3 regions of the Colwellia sp. SU-HH01172 genome follow, and region 2 is predicted to be linked to each of the others. Evidence: riboswitches for the same ligand, from Rfam matches in the RefSeq annotation. Region 2 holds a riboswitch; each other region holds the start of a gene.
The links. Region 2 has a riboswitch for cobalamin ahead of AC27JP_RS17170 (TonB-dependent receptor domain-containing protein). Riboswitches for the same ligand answer to the same signal wherever they lie in the genome.
Positions count from the first base shown of each region.

Region 1: another riboswitch for cobalamin. It lies ahead of bluB (5,6-dimethylbenzimidazole synthase); the one in region 2 lies ahead of AC27JP_RS17170 (TonB-dependent receptor domain-containing protein).
Region 3: another riboswitch for cobalamin. It lies ahead of AC27JP_RS00300 (ABC transporter ATP-binding protein); the one in region 2 lies ahead of AC27JP_RS17170 (TonB-dependent receptor domain-containing protein).

Region 1 covers NZ_BAAJMB010000004.1:2,859-9,511, reverse strand. Annotated here, with positions in the region: gene AC27JP_RS11635 (S8 family serine peptidase) at 1-1,012, opposite strand, end outside; gene AC27JP_RS11630 (S8 family serine peptidase) at 1,391-3,793, shown strand; cobalamin riboswitch at 3,965-4,193, shown strand; gene bluB (5,6-dimethylbenzimidazole synthase) at 4,234-5,019, shown strand; gene AC27JP_RS11620 (GGDEF domain-containing protein) at 5,060-6,061, opposite strand; gene AC27JP_RS11615 (S46 family peptidase) at 6,404-6,653, shown strand, end outside.
Region 2 covers NZ_BAAJMB010000007.1:189,111-195,763, forward strand. Annotated here, with positions in the region: gene cobU (bifunctional adenosylcobinamide kinase/adenosylcobinamide-phosphate guanylyltransferase) at 1-572, shown strand, start outside; gene AC27JP_RS17165 (cobyric acid synthase) at 569-2,077, shown strand; cobalamin riboswitch at 2,161-2,314, shown strand; gene AC27JP_RS17170 (TonB-dependent receptor domain-containing protein) at 2,366-4,237, shown strand; gene cobD (threonine-phosphate decarboxylase CobD) at 4,332-5,375, opposite strand; gene AC27JP_RS17180 (cobalamin biosynthesis protein CobD/CbiB) at 5,423-6,472, opposite strand; gene AC27JP_RS17185 (histidine phosphatase family protein) at 6,545-6,653, opposite strand, start outside.
Region 3 covers NZ_BAAJMB010000001.1:64,017-70,669, forward strand. Annotated here, with positions in the region: gene AC27JP_RS00295 (M13 family metallopeptidase) at 226-2,292, shown strand; cobalamin riboswitch at 2,435-2,580, shown strand; gene AC27JP_RS00300 (ABC transporter ATP-binding protein) at 2,812-3,666, shown strand; gene AC27JP_RS00305 (FecCD family ABC transporter permease) at 3,663-4,670, shown strand; gene cobO (cob(I)yrinic acid a,c-diamide adenosyltransferase) at 4,676-5,281, shown strand; gene AC27JP_RS00315 (cobalamin-binding protein) at 5,336-6,199, shown strand; gene nhaR (transcriptional activator NhaR) at 6,339-6,653, opposite strand, start outside.

The DNA.
Region 1 (6,653 bases), on a different contig from region 2:
TCACTGTAGAGTTTGTTGCCATATCCGCGGGATACGTTGATAAAACATCGACACCACCGGCAGTAATTTCTACACAGACAGTTTCATCAGTGGTTGTCGTTTGCTTCTTACCTCTGCCTGTAGTTACTGTACAGCTTGGATATTGAGATTCAGTATAACGATCATTATTGTTGTCATTACCACCAACCATCATTACTGATGAGTAACCTGCTGGGTATGAGCGTACATCGTTACCATCGTTACCAGCTGCCGCTACAACTAAACCACCTGCTTCAGTAAATGCTTTAAAAGCGTTCTCTTCTGTGCTGTTAGCACCACCACCACCTAAACTCATGCTAATAATATTTGCGCCCGCATCAGCACACTTATCTGCCGCATATGCTAAGTCAGAAGAATAGCCCCAACCATCAGCATTGAAAACTTTCACAATATGCATATCAACACCAGGTGCCATGCCTACAACACCTATATTGTTATCTGCAGCACCGATAGTACCGGCAACATGTGTCCCATGCGGTCCACCATGCTCATCCCAATTTCCAGTTCCAGAGTCGTTATCACCGGTAATATTATTCCAGATAAAATCTGGGTTTGAACGATCTAAACCAGAGTCAATCACACAAACTTTCATACCGGCATTGGCATTAAATGAAACTTGATCAGCTTGAGATTGATAGACAGAATAAGGTGTTAATTGCTCTAACATAGGGTTGCCTGAATCATCACTAAATGCTGACATGAGTTCACGCTTTTGATCCACTTCAATAAGTTGAACATGTGGGTTATTCATTAAACCTTTAACATCTTCCAAGCTCTTACCTTTAAAGGAAGCGGCAAAATAGCCATTACCATCTATTTTCATTTCAGCGTTTAACTTTTTGGCTAACGCTTTAACAATTCCTTTTTTACTTTCGTCAACCTTTATTATGTAGCGCTCATCACTCGCATTAGCAGTAAATGCCGATGTAATTGCAATTGCAATTATAGAACTTGTAAATTTAGAAATTTTCATAGATGCTCCAGGTGTCTCTACATTAAATTAAGTTTTATTATAATTATTTAATCATTTTGCTAACTTCAAGCCTGAATGGCTTGTTTGACCTTCGATACTAGCAGCACTGAAAATCCTCCCTAGTACAAATGCGACAACTTTTCGTAATTTTACGACCATAACAATAAAAACACCTCAATATCAAACACTTAAGCGAATTCGATATTTTTACCTCTGTCGTTTTTTTATGATTATTAGTCTTGGATTTGCTATTACCAATTTAAAAATGAAGCCATGATGGTTGCCGATGAATAATTCATCAACTAATAACAAAAATGCGTCCGATGTCTCCGCTATCGATTCATTCAGCGCAACAAATGCAAATGCAGAGGAATTCAAATGAGAAACAATCAGAAATTAGGTTTAAGCGTACTTGCGCTGTCTATTATGGCAGCTACCAGTAACGCTCAAACATTTGAAGCAGCTGAGTTACAAGCTGTGCCAGTAAATGCAAACAACACTATGACCGCCGTTAACTCTGATTTTAGTCAATGGCGAGAAAGTCAAAAATTTCAGAGTCATGACTTTACCGATCGTATTATTGTTAAATACAAAAATGGCTTTGAAGCACAAACCTTAAGCAATTTTTCTTCAGAAAAAGCGATGCCAGCCGGTTTAGCGAAAAAAGCGGGTCATAGCTTAAAACACTTGAAGAAACTTAAGAATGGCCGTCATGTTATTTCTTTAGGAAAGCAAAAACACGTTAATGACGTTCAAGCTATGGTAAACGAATTGAACAGTCATGCTGATGTTGAATTTGCAGAACCTGATTATAAGCGTTACTTAATGGCGCAAAATCAACCTTGGGGTATCTCAGATACTCAATCTGATTTAGTTTCAGATAATGATGCTGCCAACATGACGGTTTGTATTATTGATTCAGGTTATGAGCGTGCCAATCCAGATTTAAATGCTAACAACGCTACAGGTACTAACAACTCAGGTACGGGTAACTGGTACCAAAACGGTGGTTCACATGGAACTCATGTTGCAGGTACTATCGCGGCGGTAAATAACTCGGAAGGTGTTGTCGGTATTATGCCAAATACCAACGTTAACTTGCACATTGTTAAAGTATTTAACGAAGCAGGTTGGGGTTACACGGGTGAATTAGTTGATGCGGTAGACACTTGTGTCAATAACGGTGCTAAAGTGATTAATATGAGCCTAGGCGGTTCAGGTTCAAGTAACGCCGAACGTAACTCTTTACAAGCTGCCGCTGATGCAGGTGTTTTACTTATTGCTGCATCAGGTAACGATGGTGATTCATCATTATCTTACCCAGCATCTTACGATTCAGTAATGGCAGTAGGCGCACTTGATCAAGGTCGTCAACATGCAGAATTCTCTCAATACACATCTCAAGTTGAAATATCAGCACCAGGCGAAGCAATTCTATCGACTGTTGCTGGCGATGGTCGTTTAGGTTACATCACTTTAGGTTCAACAACTTATGGTAATGATGAAGTTGTACCACAAACTCATTACATTCAAAGTGGTGGCAGCTTTACCGTAAGTAACGTAAATAGTTCAGCAAATGGCGTATTAGCCGCTTGTACTCTTTCAGGTAGCAGCTACAGCTGTTCAAACGTATCAGGTAACATTTGTTTAGCTGAACGTAACGATAACCAAATAGGTAGTAATTATCCTGAAATAAACCCAGCGAAAGCTTGTGCTGACGCAGGAGCTTCGGGTGTTATCGTTTATAGTAATAGCGCTCGTCCAGGCCTACAAAATCCATTTCTAGTTGATGCTAACTCTGACGTAACAGTGCCAACAGTTTCTGTAAACCGTGAGTTAGGTTTGCAATTGATGGGACAACTAGGTACGAATGCTAACTTAAATGTTGTCGGCGACCAAGATTACGCTTATTACAATGGTACTTCGATGGCGACTCCTCACGTTACTGGCGTTGCGGCGTTAGTTTGGAGCAACAACCCTGACTGTACAGCAACACAAGTACGTGATGCATTAAAAGCAACAGCGATTGATTTAGATGTTGCGGGTCGTGATGACAAAACAGGTTACGGTTTAGTACAAGCAAAAGCAGCGTCAGACGCGTTAGCAGCAAGTTGTACGACAACAACACCTCCTACTGGTGGCGACGTACTAGAAAATGGCGTAGCTAAAACAAATTTAGCCGGCGCTAAATCAGAAGAATTAAGCTTTACTATGGAAGTACCTGCAGGTGCTACTGGCTTAAGTTTTGATATGTCTGGCGGCACAGGTGATGCAGATCTTTACGTGAAATTTGGTTCAGCACCAACAACGTCTAGTTATGACTGTCGTCCATATGCTGGTGGTAACTCAGAGTCATGTCCAATTGCAACGGCACAAGCTGGCACTTACCATGTGAAAGTTATTGGTTACTCTGCCTTTACGGGTGTTAGCCTAACAGGTAGTTTCACTGAAGGTTCTACTGGCGGTGGCGGTGCTACAGGTGGCAGTGCTTCAGTAACTGATATCAGTGTTGCACGTCGTGCTTGGACATACTACACCATTGATGTACCAGCAGGCATGGCGACTCTTGATTTCAATATGAGTGGTGGTACAGGTGATGCAGACATGTACATTCGTCGTGGTGCACAACCAACATCATCTACTTATGACTGTCGTCCATATGAAAGTGGTAATACCGAATCATGTTCATTCACTAACCCAACAGCTGATACATGGCACATAGGTATCTATGGATACTCAGCAGCAAGCGGTGTTAGTTTAGACGTAACATATAACCCGTAGGTTAAACTAAAACCCAACTAGTGTTTATTTAGGGAAGGTACTTCATTGTGCTTTCCCTTTTTTTATTTATAACCCCTTCCCCCCTTTTCACATCTTCCAGAGACAATAATTGATTTTAATTAAGTTGATTTAATATAGCGTTTTTCAATTTCAATACTCAATGCTATAGTGCCGACGAAATTATTTTTAGGTGCTTGCCGCTTTACTTTTTATTTTGTAGAGACCAAGAGAATAGGGAAATTGGTGTAACTCCAATACGTGCCCAACGCTGTAATGACATATGAGTTCGAATATAACCACTGGTAGTCTTGCTGGGAAGGTTTCGAATATTGTTTATATCACAATAGCTGAATATAAACCTTGTCTTAGTCAGAAGACCTGCCTAGAAATACAAATAAAGCGAAAGGCCGATCGCTTCTAAATCCATTAAGGGGAATACTTTGGATTTCAAAAACACGAGTACAGCTCAAGAGCAACCATTTCAGTCTCAACATCAGCACGGTTTAAGTGAACAAGAACAGCACGGTTTATATAAAGCCATTTTCAATCGCCGTGATGTTCGCGGACAATTTCTACCTAAAGCGATCCCTAAGCAAGTGTTAAGCCGTCTACTTTATGCTGCACATCACGCACCATCAGTAGGATTTATGCAACCTTGGAATTTTATCGTTATTCAATCACCGGACGTTAAAAAGAAAATCCATCAAGACTTCACCCTTGCCCATCAAGAGGCACAAACAATGTTTGCCGCTGACAAGCAAGATAAATACAAAAACTTAAAGCTTGAAGGAATTATTGAATCTCCAATAAACATTTGTATAACTTGCGATCGTAAACGCACAGGTAAAGCCGTTATTGGCCGAACACATATGAAAGAAATGGACCTATATAGCTCAGTATGTGCGGTACAAAATTTTTGGTTGGCTGCACGCACAGAAGGTATCGGTGTTGGTTGGGTGTCAATTTTGCATCATGATGCGTTAAAGAACATCCTTTCATTACCTGAGCACGTCGTTCCTATTGCTTATTTGTGCTTAGGGTATGTTAGTCATTTTCACGAAAGGCCGGAGCTTGAAACGGCAAATTGGTTACCACGTAGAGCTATCGACGAACTCGTCAGTTTTAATTCATGGGGACAAGAGGCTAGTAACAGTGAAGAAAACGAGCTGATTAACCAATTACAGGCAGATCAATCATTTCCACAATCCTTTATTAATAAGAATTAAAGCCTACTTCTGCTTAGCTATAGCATCAACTAAAAGCGTTTTATAGACAAACGCTTTTATTTCTACCACTGTTTTTTGCCTGATACAGTGCAGTATCGGCTTGTTCAAATAATGCCATCCAATTAAGTTCATCTTGTCGTTGAGCAACACCAATTGAAACCGATATTTTTGGTAAATACGCTTTAGAGTCTCGTTGCATTAATTTCAATTCAGCTATGGCTAAACGTATTTTTTCGGCAATTTCATGAGCTTGCGTCATAGTTTTATTCACCATAACCACCACAAACTCCTCGCCACCAAATCTAACCGCAATATCTTGATCAGAAATACTTGTTTTTATTACTTTTGCAATTCGCTGAATAACTTTATCACCAATGAAATGGCCAAATTGATCATTAATATTTTTGAAGTGATCAATATCTATCGCTAAAGATGAATGCACCTGTTCAATATCTAATTCTTGTAATTTAACATCGCAACCACGGCGATTAAACAACCCTGTTAAAGAATCCACAATGGCCTCATGCCTTGCGGCTTCCAACTTAGCTTTTAAAAAGCTCACTTCACCGCAAGCATGCGTTAACTCTAATGATAAGTCACTATGCTGTTGCTGAGACGCGGTAATGCTACTCATTAAAAAGGTAACAATATTTTGCATCGATTTATGATATTCGTGCTTGGAAAGTGCTCTTTCAGCCTTTTTAAGGTTTGATGCAACAACTTTATCACTATCGACTTGAGAATTAATTTTCGCTAATGTTGATGTTAACGATTTTTCTATCGGGTCCAGTATTTGTTTATCTATAGCATGAGAATTTGAAATATACTTTTCGAATAAACCTTCCATAAAAGTTAGATCGACTTCTTGATATGTTTGCACATGCCGATCTAATTCGGCGCTTAACTTTTCATTACGCTTACTAACGTGTAAGTAGACAACCGAATAATTTACTGGGCTAGGTGGTATTTGATAATGAGTTAAAAATTCATTGGTTGATTCACTGATCTTTAATGCCTCATCAAAATTATCTTTAATAAGCACATAACCTCCTCAAGAATCGCTTTATTTTTATTATTGGCCACAAATATTTAGATAATAACAAAAGGAAATGTAAACATTTTGTTACCTAATCAATTTAGAATATCTAAACTACAGCTATTCAACAAGTATTATGGATTAATTTTTCAATTAAAATTAGGCTTTAGTTCAATAATGTTCGAAATATCACCCCCTTCGACCGCATATTAAGCTACTACGAAGATTTTCGCACAGTCTACAATAGCGCTTTGTTATAGAACAAATAAATTGGGAGATTTTTTGACTAAGCTCAAGTGATAAAGCAAAATTCCAAATGATTTAAACTTTACCCTTTGAGAATAAAAAATGAAAAAATTCGCTTCGCTATGCTTTGCGTTGGCCTCAACGGCCACACTTGCTGATGAGGGCATGTGGCAACCACATCAATTGCCAAGCATTGCTAACCAACTAGTCGATGCTGGCTTGAAACTTGACCCAAATAGCCTAACAAATTTAACAAGCTTCCCTATGGGAGCAATTGTGAGTTTAGGTGGCTGTACGGCCTCATTTGTCTCAGACAAGGGCCTAGTAGCAACAAACCACCACTGTGTATATG
Region 2 (6,653 bases):
CTGGTAAAAGTTCATTGGCTGAAAGTTATGCTAAGTCATCAAACCTACCAGTAACTTATATCGCAACCGCACAAGCCTTTGATAGTGAAATGCAGCAACGCATTGCGCAACATCAAGCTGAGCGTCCTGAACATTGGCAACTAGTAGAGTCGCCATTATTGCTAGGCAAAACCATAGCATCAGTTATTGAAAATAGTCAGCAAGATATCTGTATATTGGTTGATTGTTTAACACTGTGGCTCAGTAATAGTTTATGTAAGCCCAATGTTGAAGCGGGTCATACCTCAGAATGTAATCTTGATTATTGGCAACAAGAAAAACAGCAATTTTTAGCACAATTAGAAAGCATAAAACTGCGCTCTAGTAATAAAAAACAGCGAGTTGAAATTATCTTAGTTAGTAACGAAGTCGGTCACGGCATAGTGCCGATGGGTGAACTTTCACGCCAGTTTGTTGATCAAGCCGGTTGGTTACATCAGGCCATTGCCAAAGTTGCTGATAATGTTGAATTTGTGATGGCAGGTTTGCCTTTATCACTAAAAGCGCCTGTCGCTACCAAGGATAAATCGTGAAAACATTGATGGTGCAAGGCACAACGTCAGACGCCGGAAAAAGTACCTTAGTTGCCGGGCTATGTCGAGTATTAGTTAATGCTGGTGTGAATGTTGCGCCATTTAAACCACAAAATATGGCATTAAATAGTGCAGTAACGAAAGACGGCGGTGAAATTGGCCGAGCACAAGCATTACAAGCGATTGCAGCAAAAGTAGAAGCGCGCGTTGATTTTAACCCTATTTTGCTAAAACCTAACAGTGATACCGGCGCGCAAGTAATTGTGCACGGTAAAGCGTTATCGAACATGGAAGCGGGTAAATACCACGACTATAAAAAATTCGCGATGCAAGCGGTGGTTGAGTCACATCAGCGCTTGGCAAATGATCATGATGTGCTGTTAGTTGAAGGAGCAGGTAGCCCCGCAGAAATTAACTTGCGTGCTCATGATATTGCCAACATGGGCTATGCCGAAAAAGTAGATTGCCCGGTTTTATTGGTGGCAGATATTGACCGTGGTGGCGTATTTGCCCATTTGGTGGGGACGCTTGAATTATTGTCGGAATCAGAACAAGCAAGAGTTAAAGGTTTTATCATCAACCGTTTTCGTGGTGATATAAAGTTATTAGAATCTGGCTTAGATTGGCTTGAACAGCGCACAGGGAAACCTGTATTAGGCGTGTTGCCTTATTTACATGACTTAGCGTTAGATGCCGAAGATGCCGTCGCGCTAGATAATAAAGTCACACAAGCTAAGGTTAAAATTTTTGTACCTTTGCTGCCACATATGAGCAACCATACCGATTTTGACCCATTACGTTTACAGCCCAATATTGACTTGCAATACATTCGCATTGGTCAGTCGTTACAGGGCGCTGATTTAATTATTATTCCAGGCAGTAAAAATGTCACTTCTGATTTAACTTTTTTAAAGCAACAAGGTTGGCAGCAAGAAATTGAACAACATCTTCGTTATGGCGGCAAGGTCATGGGGATTTGTGGTGGCTACCAAATGTTGGGTAAACAAATATTTGACCCTGAGCATATTGAATCACATGTTGAACAAGTATCAGGCTTAGGCTTATTGAATTTCAACACCACCTTAACGCGAGAAAAAACCTTAACGCAGGTAAGTGCGAGTATGAGTTTAAATGGTGAAACTTGTCAGTTAACAGGTTATGAAATTCACTGTGGTGTTTCAACAGGGCCAGCGTTATCTAAACCACTACTACATATTGAAAGTGATGGTTTAGGCAAAAAGCAATATACACCTGACGGCTGTATTTCTGATGATAAGCAAATTATCGCCACATATTTACATGGTTTTTTCGACTGCCCTGAACCAACACAAGCGGTGCTGAATTGGTTAGGTATTAATGATTTAGTACAACCCGTTATCGATATTAATCAGCATAGAGAAGTGCAGTTAGAGCGCTTGGCTGATATCTGTCAGCAGCATTTAGATATGGAAAAAATTCAAAGCATTATTGCACAAGGTGTCGATACGCCAAGCGATAATGGTTAAGTCTTCATTTTGAAGTTGTTGTTGCTAACAGCAATAAAACTAGCGAGTCGAAGTATTCGATTTAGCAATGAAAAAAATTTAAATAAGCGACAGTAACTAAATATCTTAGTTACTGTTTAACATAGTAAGTTCGAGGGAAGAAGGTGAGAAACCTTCACTGCCCCCGCAACGGTAATTATAACGTAAGTAAATCTTCGTTATATAAGTCCGAGCACTTGAATTTACTTAATTCACACTGCGTTTATGCAGTAATAAATATGGTGCGGTGGGCATCGTTAATGAGGTCATATGAACATTAAGCAAAATAACTTTTTCAAAAAATCATTTTTATCATTGGCAATTGCCGGTGCTATGTCGACATCTTTTATCGCTTCAGCGAACGCTGATGAAACTGCTGACGACATGGAAATTATTTCAGTTACAGCATCACGTACTCCAATGAATATTGAAGACTCACTAGCGAGCCAAGTTGTGATTACTCGTGCTGATATCGACCGTATTCAGCCTAAATCAGTATTAGATATGTTATCAACTGTTGCTGGTCTTGATATTTCAACATCTGGTGGTCGAGGTCAAAGCTCATCAGTTTATATGCGTGGTGCTAATTCTGGTCATACCCTTGTTTTACTAAATGGTGTTCGCATTAGCTCTGCAAGTTTAGGTTCTACCAATGTGCAAAATATTGCCCCAGAACTTATTGAGCGTATTGAAATTGTTAAGGGGCCTCGTGCGGCATTATGGGGTTCTGATGCTATTGGTGGTGTTATCCAAATCTTTACGCGTAAACTAAATAGCGGTGAGCATTTTGTTAGCGCCAATGTTGGTAGCGAAGGCTACAGTATGCTTAATGGTGGTATAGGTATTGAGCATGGTGATGGTTTTACTAGTCTAAGTGTTGAGCATGAAGAAAGTGATGGCTTTGACGCTAAAGATGATTCAGAAACTGATGACGATGGTTATAGTTTTGATTCATTTGCTATTAATGGTCAGCAACAAATCAACAAGGCATTAAGCTTAAATTGGTTGGCGCAATTAGATCAAGGCGATACTGAGTATGATAGCTCGTTTGGCGCCAATGAAAGTGAAATTAATAACCATGTTTGGCAATTAGGTGCTAACTATAATTGGCAAGTTAATAATATTAATAACATCACACAATTTAGTGTTAGTCAAAGTCGCACTTCTAACATAGCTCATGGCAATGGCACGAGTAAAAGTGAAGGTACGCAATATGATACTCGTCGTAACCAGTATTCCCTATTAAATAGTAGTGAGTTTTCTTCGCAATGGTTATTGAACTTGGGTGCAGATTTAATTCAAGAAGAGCTTAAAGGTAGTAATGAGTACGACGAAAAAGAACGTGATACTACCGGCGTCTTTGCTCATGCAATGTATAGTGAAGGCAAGTTATCTTATGAATTAGCTGCACGTTATGATGATGTTGAAGGTATTGACTCTGAAACTACTTTCAACACCAGCGTTGGTTACCAAGTAACAGAAAGCACACAAGTAAGTTTTTCTGCAGGAACTGGTTTTAAAGCTCCTACTTTCAACGACTTATATTACCCATTAAATTGGGGTTATATTGGCAACAAAGATCTCGTGTCTGAAACTTCAGCAAGTTATGAGTTTAGTGTTAAAAGTCAATTCAATGCATTATCAGTTGCCTTTAACCTTTACCAAACAGATATTGAAGACTTAATTGATTGGAGTGGTACTGATGCAGATAATAATGTAACTCCTATAAATGTTGACGATGTAGAAATTAAAGGTGCTGAAATTGGTGCAAATTATCAAGGCTTTGGTGGCGTACATCAGTTTAATGTTAGTTATATTGAAGCTGAAGATGCATCAACAGGTAAGCAATTAGGTCGTCGTGCAAAAGAGCACGTTAGCTATCAATTTGATACATCACTTGGTAACGCGGACTTATACGCTGAAGTTCAATATAAAGGTAAGCGTTATGACTACCTTTTTGGCGGCGCAGTTGTGAAGCTTGATAGCTATTCATTGGTGAACTTAGGCGTTAGCTACCCTGTTTCGGATAATGTAAAAATTCAAGCAAAAGTGAATAACGCATTTAATGAAAATTACCAAACTTCAAGTGCTTACTTTACTCAAGAACGTGTTGCTTATTTTGGTATCACTTACCAAAACTAGTTGATAATTTTTTACTCGTTAAAAAGGCACCAAATTCGGTGCCTTTATTTTTTTCGAGTTACTTTAGAATACTACTTAGCTGAATTGGGTTAACTTAACTGTGTGAGCTTAACTGTGTCAGCGCATTGATACATGTTGCTTTAAGTCTGGCCATTTCAGGCTCTAGAGCAATACCAAACCTTAGAGTGTCTTGTTCATCAGAAAGTCGACAATAAACACCTTGCTTACACAGCAAATGATAGAGTTTTTTTGCATTATCTGTTTGATGAAAGCTCAAGGTGAGAAATAAATCACAGCCGTGAATATTACTGACTAATTTTGAGGTAAATACCTGCCACAATAACGCTTCTTGTTGTTCACGTAAGGTATGTAATTTGTCGCGTTGCTGGTTATGCCAGGTATGATCAGCTAGGGCTTTTTCTGCGATAATTTGCGCAGGACCATTCACTTGCCATGGCCCCAGCAAGTCATTAAATTTTTGGCACCAATAATTATCAGCCACCAAAAAGCCAATACGAATACCAGCTAAACCAAAAAATTTGCCAAATGAACGTAGCACTAAGCAATGTGCATCGCTGGTTTGCGGGCAATAAGATTGTTCTTTAGGCATCACATCAATAAAGGCTTCATCGACAACCAATAAGCCATTAAGCTGTTTTAATCGTTGATGATATTGTTTAATGATATCGCGAGGAAAAAACTGCCCGGTTGGATTATTCGGGTTGATGATCACAACGACACTGTTCGGCTTTAATTCTGTTATTTCCGGCAAGGTTTCTTGATAAAAATGTAGTGTGAAACCCGCCATTTTCCATGCTTGAGCATGTTCTTTATAGCCACGTTCCGGCAAATACACATCTTGGCTTGCCATATTTTGCTGGCGATATAATTCAGGCAGAGTTTTAATAATTGACTGACTGCCATTGGTGATAACAAGCTCTGAACATTGATAATATTGTTTTGCCGTTGCGATTAACTTTGGGCTTAGTTGTGGTAGTTGTTGCCAAGCACGCAAGGGAATATCAGGGATCGGGTAACTTATCGGGGCAATGCCAGTTGATAAGTCGAGCCAGTCTGCCACAGAAATTTTATATTGCTCTGCAACTTGTTGAAGCTGTCCACCATGAATTAACGCCATTTTCTTCCTATTGCTGCACTGAATTTGTTTTCTAGAGTTATTGAAGATTATTGCAAGTAAATGAATAATTGAAAAACGAATACCGCAATGAGTAGCAGTAAACTGGCTCGGCTGACGAGCTTTAAACTAGCTGGAATATCTTCACTGCTAACCTTATTACCTGAGGCATCGCAGCCTTCACCTAAAGTGACAGAGTGAACCTTTTTACCATGATAAAGAGCACTGCCGCCGAGTTGTCTGTTCATTACGGTTGCACCAGCGGCCATTACCCAACCACCATTATGGCTTTTATATTGGTTACCTTGTCGATAGGCATTAGTGATTGCTTGAATGAAATGCCTTTGCTTCAGTCCTTGTATTGCATATAAAAGCGTACAGCACTTTCCTGAAATGAATCCTAGTAAATCGTCCAATCGAGCACTTGCATAGCCGAAATTGATAAAGCGCGCGTTTTTATAGCCCCACATTGCATCTAACGTATTAGCGAGTCGATGTAAAATGACTAAAGGCGCTCCACCAATAATATAGTAAACCAGCGATGCTATAACGGCGTCGTGACCATTTTCAAGCATAGACTCAACCGTTGCTCGAGACATTTCTTGTTCGTTAAGCTGTGAAGTTTCTCTGCTAACAATGTAGCCGGTAAAATGCCGTGCAGATTTTAAATCGCCTGATTTAAGCGGTCGATAAATTTGCATTGCGTGTTCTTTTAAGCTGGCTAACCCCAGTGCTAAATAAAGCACTATAGCGTCAATAAATACTTGCCAATACCAAACTAAATCCTGCAAAAAATAAACAAATAATATCGGCAACGGCAACACCAACAAACACCAAGCTATTGTGCCAAGAGCTTTTGTTTTTAAGATGTTTTGATTTGCATTAACTTGTGTTGAAGCGTTTGGATTTTGCTGGCTTATATTAAGTAATGCTGCTAATTTTGTTGCTAAGTAACCAAAAGCCACTAAGTAATGAAAACGTTTTGCTTCACCAAGTAGTTTATCGAGAATAAGTGCAAGCGATAGGGTAATAGCAAGTGAAAATTCAGGTGCTAATATCAGTATTTTTTCAATAACTTCGCTAATTAAATGACTATCCATCGTTGATGCCAAAAGCTAATATTTACTGACGAAGGAAATTAAAGAGCTATTTCTCATCACTTATATTGCAACCTATTCGCTGTCGAGTTGAAAGCATTGCTGCTGATAGCTTAAAGTAAACAAGCAGCCATTGTCGAATAGCTCATAAGCGTTATTGTTAGAGTTAACGCCTAACTTAGCT
Region 3 (6,653 bases), on a different contig from region 2:
TTATCCACATTCCCCTTGCTAAATGAATTTACATTAAAGAGTAAAGCACTTAATTAACAATTAATTAAACTAAAAACACCGCCGACACTATTGATATGTAAATATTAGAATACAAGCATTACATTAGAATATGTAATCAAAGGTTTCATTTCACTAGTAAATAGCGCCGAGAATCATTAGTATCGCTGGGTTAACAAAAATATTCTTAAAAACTGTGAGTGTAGAATGAAAACTATAATAACAAGTGCAGTATGCACATCTTTACTGTTTATTGCTGGCTGTAATAACGACACCAGTACAACAACAGTTGCTGAAACTCCTGCGATGCAGAAAACAGCCTTAGCCTCAGGTATTGACAAAGCCAACATGGACTTAACCGTTCGTCCTCAAGATAACTTTTACCGCTATGTTAATGGCGCTTGGTTAAATACAAATGAAATTCCAAGTGACAAAACCTCGATTGGCTCTTTTTACGACTTACGTGATGAAGCGGACGACAATGTCAAAGCCATTATTGAAGAACTTGCCGCGACTGAAAATCTGAAAATGGGTAGTGACGAGCAAAAAGTTGCAGACTTATTCCGCTCTTACATGAATACAGAAGCACGTGATACGGCAGGCATTGCGCCAGTGCAAGCTATACTTGATAACATTAACGGTTTGAAAGACAAGAATGAATTAGCAGCATTTTTTGGTGAAAATCAAAAAATTGGTGTCGGTAGCCCATTAGCATTTTACATCAGTGTTGACGCAAAAGACTCCACTCGCTACGCCACGCACGTTTGGCAAAGTGGTTTAGGCTTACCTGATAGAGATTACTATTTTAACGAAGCCGATCGCTTTACAAAATTACGCGAAGGTTATGTTGCACATATTGAAAACATGTATAACTTAGCTGGCCTACAAGATGGCAAAGCTGCCGCAGAAACTATTATGGCGCTTGAAACAAAATTAGCTGGTTTTCATTGGACAAAAGTTGAATCTCGTGACAGCACAAAACGTTACAACAAATTTGACGTTGCCGATTTAAACACAGTAACAGATGCTTTTAACTGGACTGCTTATCTTGAAGCTCAAGGTGCAGCTGCTCAGAAAGATCTGATTGTTAATCAACCTTCATTCGTTAAAGGTTTTGGTGAAACATTTGCAGAAACTTCTTTGGCTGATTGGAAAACCTACTTAACCTTCCACACCCTTAGTAACTTTGCTGGTTCACTAACAAGTGCATTAGATAAAGAAAACTTTGACTTTTACTCAAAGCAATTAAGTGGTCGCAAAGAACAACGTCCAATGTGGAAACGTGGTGTTGCAGTAGTTAATAGCAACTTAGGTGAAGTTATCGGTAAAGTTTATGTTGGCCGTCACTTTAAACCTGAAGCTAAAACCCGTATGACGCAACTTGTTGAAAACTTGCGCGGCGCATATGGCGCAAGCATCGATGAATTAGAGTGGATGTCTGACGCAACGAAAAAAGCAGCACATGTAAAATTAGCTAGCTTTGATCCTAAAATCGGTTATCCAAATAAATGGGAAGATTACTCTAAACTTGTCATTAAAAGTGATGACTTAGTCGGCAACAAAATGCGTTCTGGCATTGTTGCTCATCAAAAAGAAGTGGCTAAGCTTGGCGGCCCAATCGATAGACAAGAATGGGGCATGACACCTCAAACCGTAAATGCTTATTACAACCCAACTAAAAATGAGATTGTCTTCCCAGCAGCTATTTTACAACCGCCATTTTTCAACTTAGCAGCAGATGACGCAGTTAACTACGGCGGCATTGGCGCAGTTATTGGCCATGAAATGGGCCACGGCTTTGACGACCAAGGTAGCAAATACGATGCTGACGGCAACATGCGTAACTGGTGGACTGAAGAAGATTTAGCGGCCTTTAAAGTGCGTGCTGATAACTTAGTTGCGCAATACGATAACTATGCCGTATTCGATGACTTAAACGTAAATGGCTCTTTAACATTAGGCGAAAACATCGGTGATTTATCAGGTGTCACTATTGCTTATAAAGCTTACAAAGCATCACTAAATGGTAAAGAAGCAGAAGTTATTGAAGGCTTAACTGGCGACCAACGTTTCTTCATGGGCTATGCACAAGTATGGCGCGGAAAAATGGTCGAGAAATCACTACGTAACCGCGTAGCGACTGACCCACATTCGCCAGGCGAGTTCCGCGCATTAGGCTCATTATCAAATATGCCTGAATTCTACAGTGCATTTGACGTAAAAGAAGGTGACGCTATGTATATCGCACCAGAAAAACGCGTTAAAATTTGGTAAGCATTGCCCTAATAGCAATAAAATTACATCAATAACAAAAGGAGTCTAATGGCTCCTTTTTAATTTCGTTTCGTTGCACTAGCAAGCAACTAGCGGGTTGGTTTTCATTGTAAAGCGTTGCACATACACGTAAAATCGACCGACAATTAAATGATATTTTCAACACTCGAATGCGAAATTCTCCGTTGAATGATAGGGAACACGGTTAGAATCCGTGACTGTACCCGCAACTGTACATAGTGTTTGTATTTTTCACTAAAAGTCAGGACACCTAGTATCATGATGGTCAATAACCAAAACATTAACACCGTGCGGGAATACACGAGAGTTACTATTGCCGCTATGGCACATGTCACTTATCTTTTATTTTCAGCACGTTATAACTCAACACTATTAAGTTATTAAAACGGATGCCTGACAGCAAATGAAAACAGTAAATAGTATATTTCTGATGATTAACGTCAGTGCTACTTGCATCGTTAACAACACAAATCACAACCCTAGAGTTAACGGCTAACCATGGCTAATTTATTAACGGTAAGTAATATTTCTTGGCAAGTTGAGCAGCAAACTATCCTCGATGATGTTTCATTTACCGTCAATCAAGGCGATATTATTGGCATTATTGGCCCTAACGGCGCCGGCAAAACTTCTTTATTAAAGTGCTTGCTCAATCAATATAAAAACTGGCATGGCAATATAAAGCTTAAGAATAAGAGCCTACATGAGTATAAGCCAAAAGAGCTCGCACAAATATTTTCTCTAGTTGTACAAAAATCACCGCCAATATTTGATTTAAAAGTTTACGACGTCGTTAGAATGGGGCTCTTACCCTACAAAACATTGTTTGCCCGTGATACTGACGTAGATAAAAAAGAAATATTACTAGCCTTAGAAAAAGTAGGTTTAACCAAGAGTAAAAATAAGTTTTTTAATACCTTGTCTGGTGGTGAGCAACAACGAGTACTAATCGCAAAAGCTTTAGTGCAAAAAGCTAAAATATTAATACTTGACGAACCAACTAATCATTTAGATATTTTTTATCAACATCAAGTATTGCAACTGGTTAAAGCTCTCAACATTACGGTGATTATGACCATACATGACATTAACTTAGCGGCGCAATACTGCAATAGATTATTGATATTAGACCAAGGAAAATTAGTCTTAGATAGCCAAATAGATCAGGCACTGAACCCAAGTGTATTAAGTAAGGTTTTTGGTTTACCTTGTTATCGAGAAGATGCCAAACATTGCGGTTTTCCACGTATTTACTTTTATCCCGAAAACACAGCACATTGGGCCGAACAAACATCAAGATTCAATGTTATGCCTAACAGTTCAAATAACAAAAAGTTAGGTGAACTTAAATGAGATTATTAACAGCATTTAAAGGTAAAACCGTCTGGGTTTTTAGCTGCTTAATAGCCATTACCTTTTGTTCTATCGTTGCCGCCATTACCTTTGGGCCGGCAGAAATAACCAGCACAAACATTTTACAGTGTGTGCTCAGCAGTTGCGCATCACCCATGCATGATATGGTAATTTGGCAAGTGAGAATTCCTCGGGTACTGGTTGGTTTAGTCGCAGGTATGGGGCTAGCTTGTGCAGGGGCAATACTACAAAATGTTACTCGTAATCCGCTTGCCGACCCCTATTTATTTGGCATAATTTCTGGTGCTGGGTTGGGAGCCACTATAGCCACTTTAGTGCTTAGTGAAGAGCAAATGTTGGCGCTACCATTAGCGGCATTTCTTGGCGCACTATTTTCCGTTATTTTTGTTTTTGGTATTGCAACCCTGTTGCGCAACATGAATCATTTACTGTTAACTGGCGTTGCCGTATCTTTTATGCTCGGCTCTATTAGCCATTTTCTGCTTTATTTAGGAGATCCATTTGCCACCAATCGCGTTATTTTTTGGTTAATGGGCAGTTTAACTCGGGTGGAAATGTTCCACTTTTACTTGATCAGCGCTATGGTCATCATCACGTTAATAACAATCTTCGCCCTTCATCGGCAAATAGATGCACTACTACTTGGGGATGAAAGCGCCGCAAGTCTTGGTGTTAACGTTGATAAATTACGTATTATTTTACTTGCCTTATGTGCAGCAATTACCGCTACCATTGTTGCCTATTGCGGTGGTATTGGCTTTGTCGGCTTAATGATCCCGCATATTGTTAGGCAACTCGTTGGCGTGACAACTATGCCACTGATATTTGGCTCAGCATTGGTCGGTGGCTGCTTTTTAGTTTGGGTTGATGTATTAGCTCGCAGCGCCTTGAGTAATGTTGAGATCCCTATTGGTATTATTACTTCCGCCATCGGCAGTATTTTCTTTTTAGCGATCATGTATCGCACTCGTAAAACAGGATAAAAATTATGACAACAGATGCAGATAAAAATCAAAAACATCAAGAACGTATGCAACGCGTCAAAGAAAAAGTTGATGCTCGAATTGACGCCGCTCAAGAAGAACGTGGTTTATTAATTGTTATTACCGGCAACGGCAAAGGCAAGTCAACCTCAGGTTTTGGTACCTTAACTCGTGCGGTTGGCCATGGTTATACTGCTGCAGCATTGCAATTCATTAAAGGTGACTGGGCATGTGGCGAACGTAACTTATTAGAAAAGAACGGCGTTGAGTTTCATGTTATGGCAACTGGCTTTACCTGGAATACCCAAGATAAATCTAAAGATATTGCGGCAGCGACTAAAGTTTGGGCTGAAGCAAAGCGCTTACTAAAAGATGATAGTGTCGATGTAATTTTACTTGATGAGCTAACTTATATGCTGTCTTACAAATACTTAGACTTAGATGAAGTGATTGAAGCGATTGTTAACCGCCCCGCCATGCAGCATGTCATCATCACAGGTCGAGCATGTCACCGCAGTATTATTGAGCTTGCTGATACCGTGAGCGAAGTACAACCCACTAAGCATGCCTTTGACAATGGCATCAAAGCACAAAAAGGTATCGACTGGTAACTTGCTCTCGCGACAAAAAATCAGGTTCAACGCCCGTAACAAACTGGAATAATAATGAAACTTAGTCACTACATGCTCATTGCGCTATTGGGCTTAGCGTTTACCACTAACGCCAATAGCATACAAGAAAATGGCTCTGCTAAACCGCGCATCATTGCACTAGCGCCACATATCGTCGAAATGCTTTTTGATGTTGGTGCCGGTGAGCAAATTATTGCGACGACAGAGCACTCAGATTATCCACAAGCTGCCAACGCCATTCCTCGTATTGGTAGCTCGTTACGGATACAAATTGAACGTGTTATCGAGCTTCAACCTGATCTCATTATTGCATGGAAGAGTGGCAACCCCAGCGATGATTTGGCGCGTATCAAACAGTTAGGCTTTAACGTGGTGTACTCACAACCCAATAGTTTTGATGATGTTGCAAAAGAGCTACGCTTATTTGGTGAGCTATCAGGCCATAAAGCCCAAGGTCAAGCAGTTGCCACTAAGTTTCTGAATGAGCTAGAAACAATTAAAACTCAATATCAAAATCAGCCGCCACTTACAGCCTTTTATGAAGTATGGTCAAGACCATTAACCACCATTGCCAAGGACAGTTGGCCACAACAATTTCTCGATGTTTGCGGTATTAAAAATCCGTTTTTTCAAGCACAAGCGCGTTACCCGCAAGTGAATATTGAACAAATTTTACAACTCGACCTTGATATCATTATTCAACCCTTATCTGAAAATCAAGCGGATAAAGAAGGTTATCCTTGGCAAAAATGGCCAGTAATATCGGCGGTTAAACATCAACAAATTATCAAACTTGATGCTGATGTCGTACACCGAATGACAACTCGCAGCTTGGGCGCCCTTACTGATTTATGCCAAAAAGCTGAACAAAGTCGAAGCTATTACCAGCAAAAATAGCAGTAAAAAATAGCAGCGAGCTAACCCTGTATTTAAGCAGGCTACTTTTGAGTTTTTGTTAGCCGCAACAATCGAAGATTTTTAGGTTATTTATTTCAATCGAAGCATCTGTAGTTGGATGAGGAAATTGACACCGCCATTACACTTTCACCGCATTAACAATTTCAACAATCGCCGGATGCTTTAATCTCCGCTCCGGAGAAATAATATAATACGGCTCTTTAAACTCTTCAGTGCGACCTATGATTTTAACATCATATTTATCTGCAACGTAGTCTTCGATAAGAGTCGGGCTACTAAAAACACCGAAACCTGTCTGTCCAAAAGATTTCATTAACGCACTATCATCAAATTCTGCGACAATATTTGGCACAATATTTTGCTTTTCTAACCATGACGATAAACGAGTTCTCACCGCTGATTTTTTGCTCTGCATAAGCCAAGGAAAATCGGA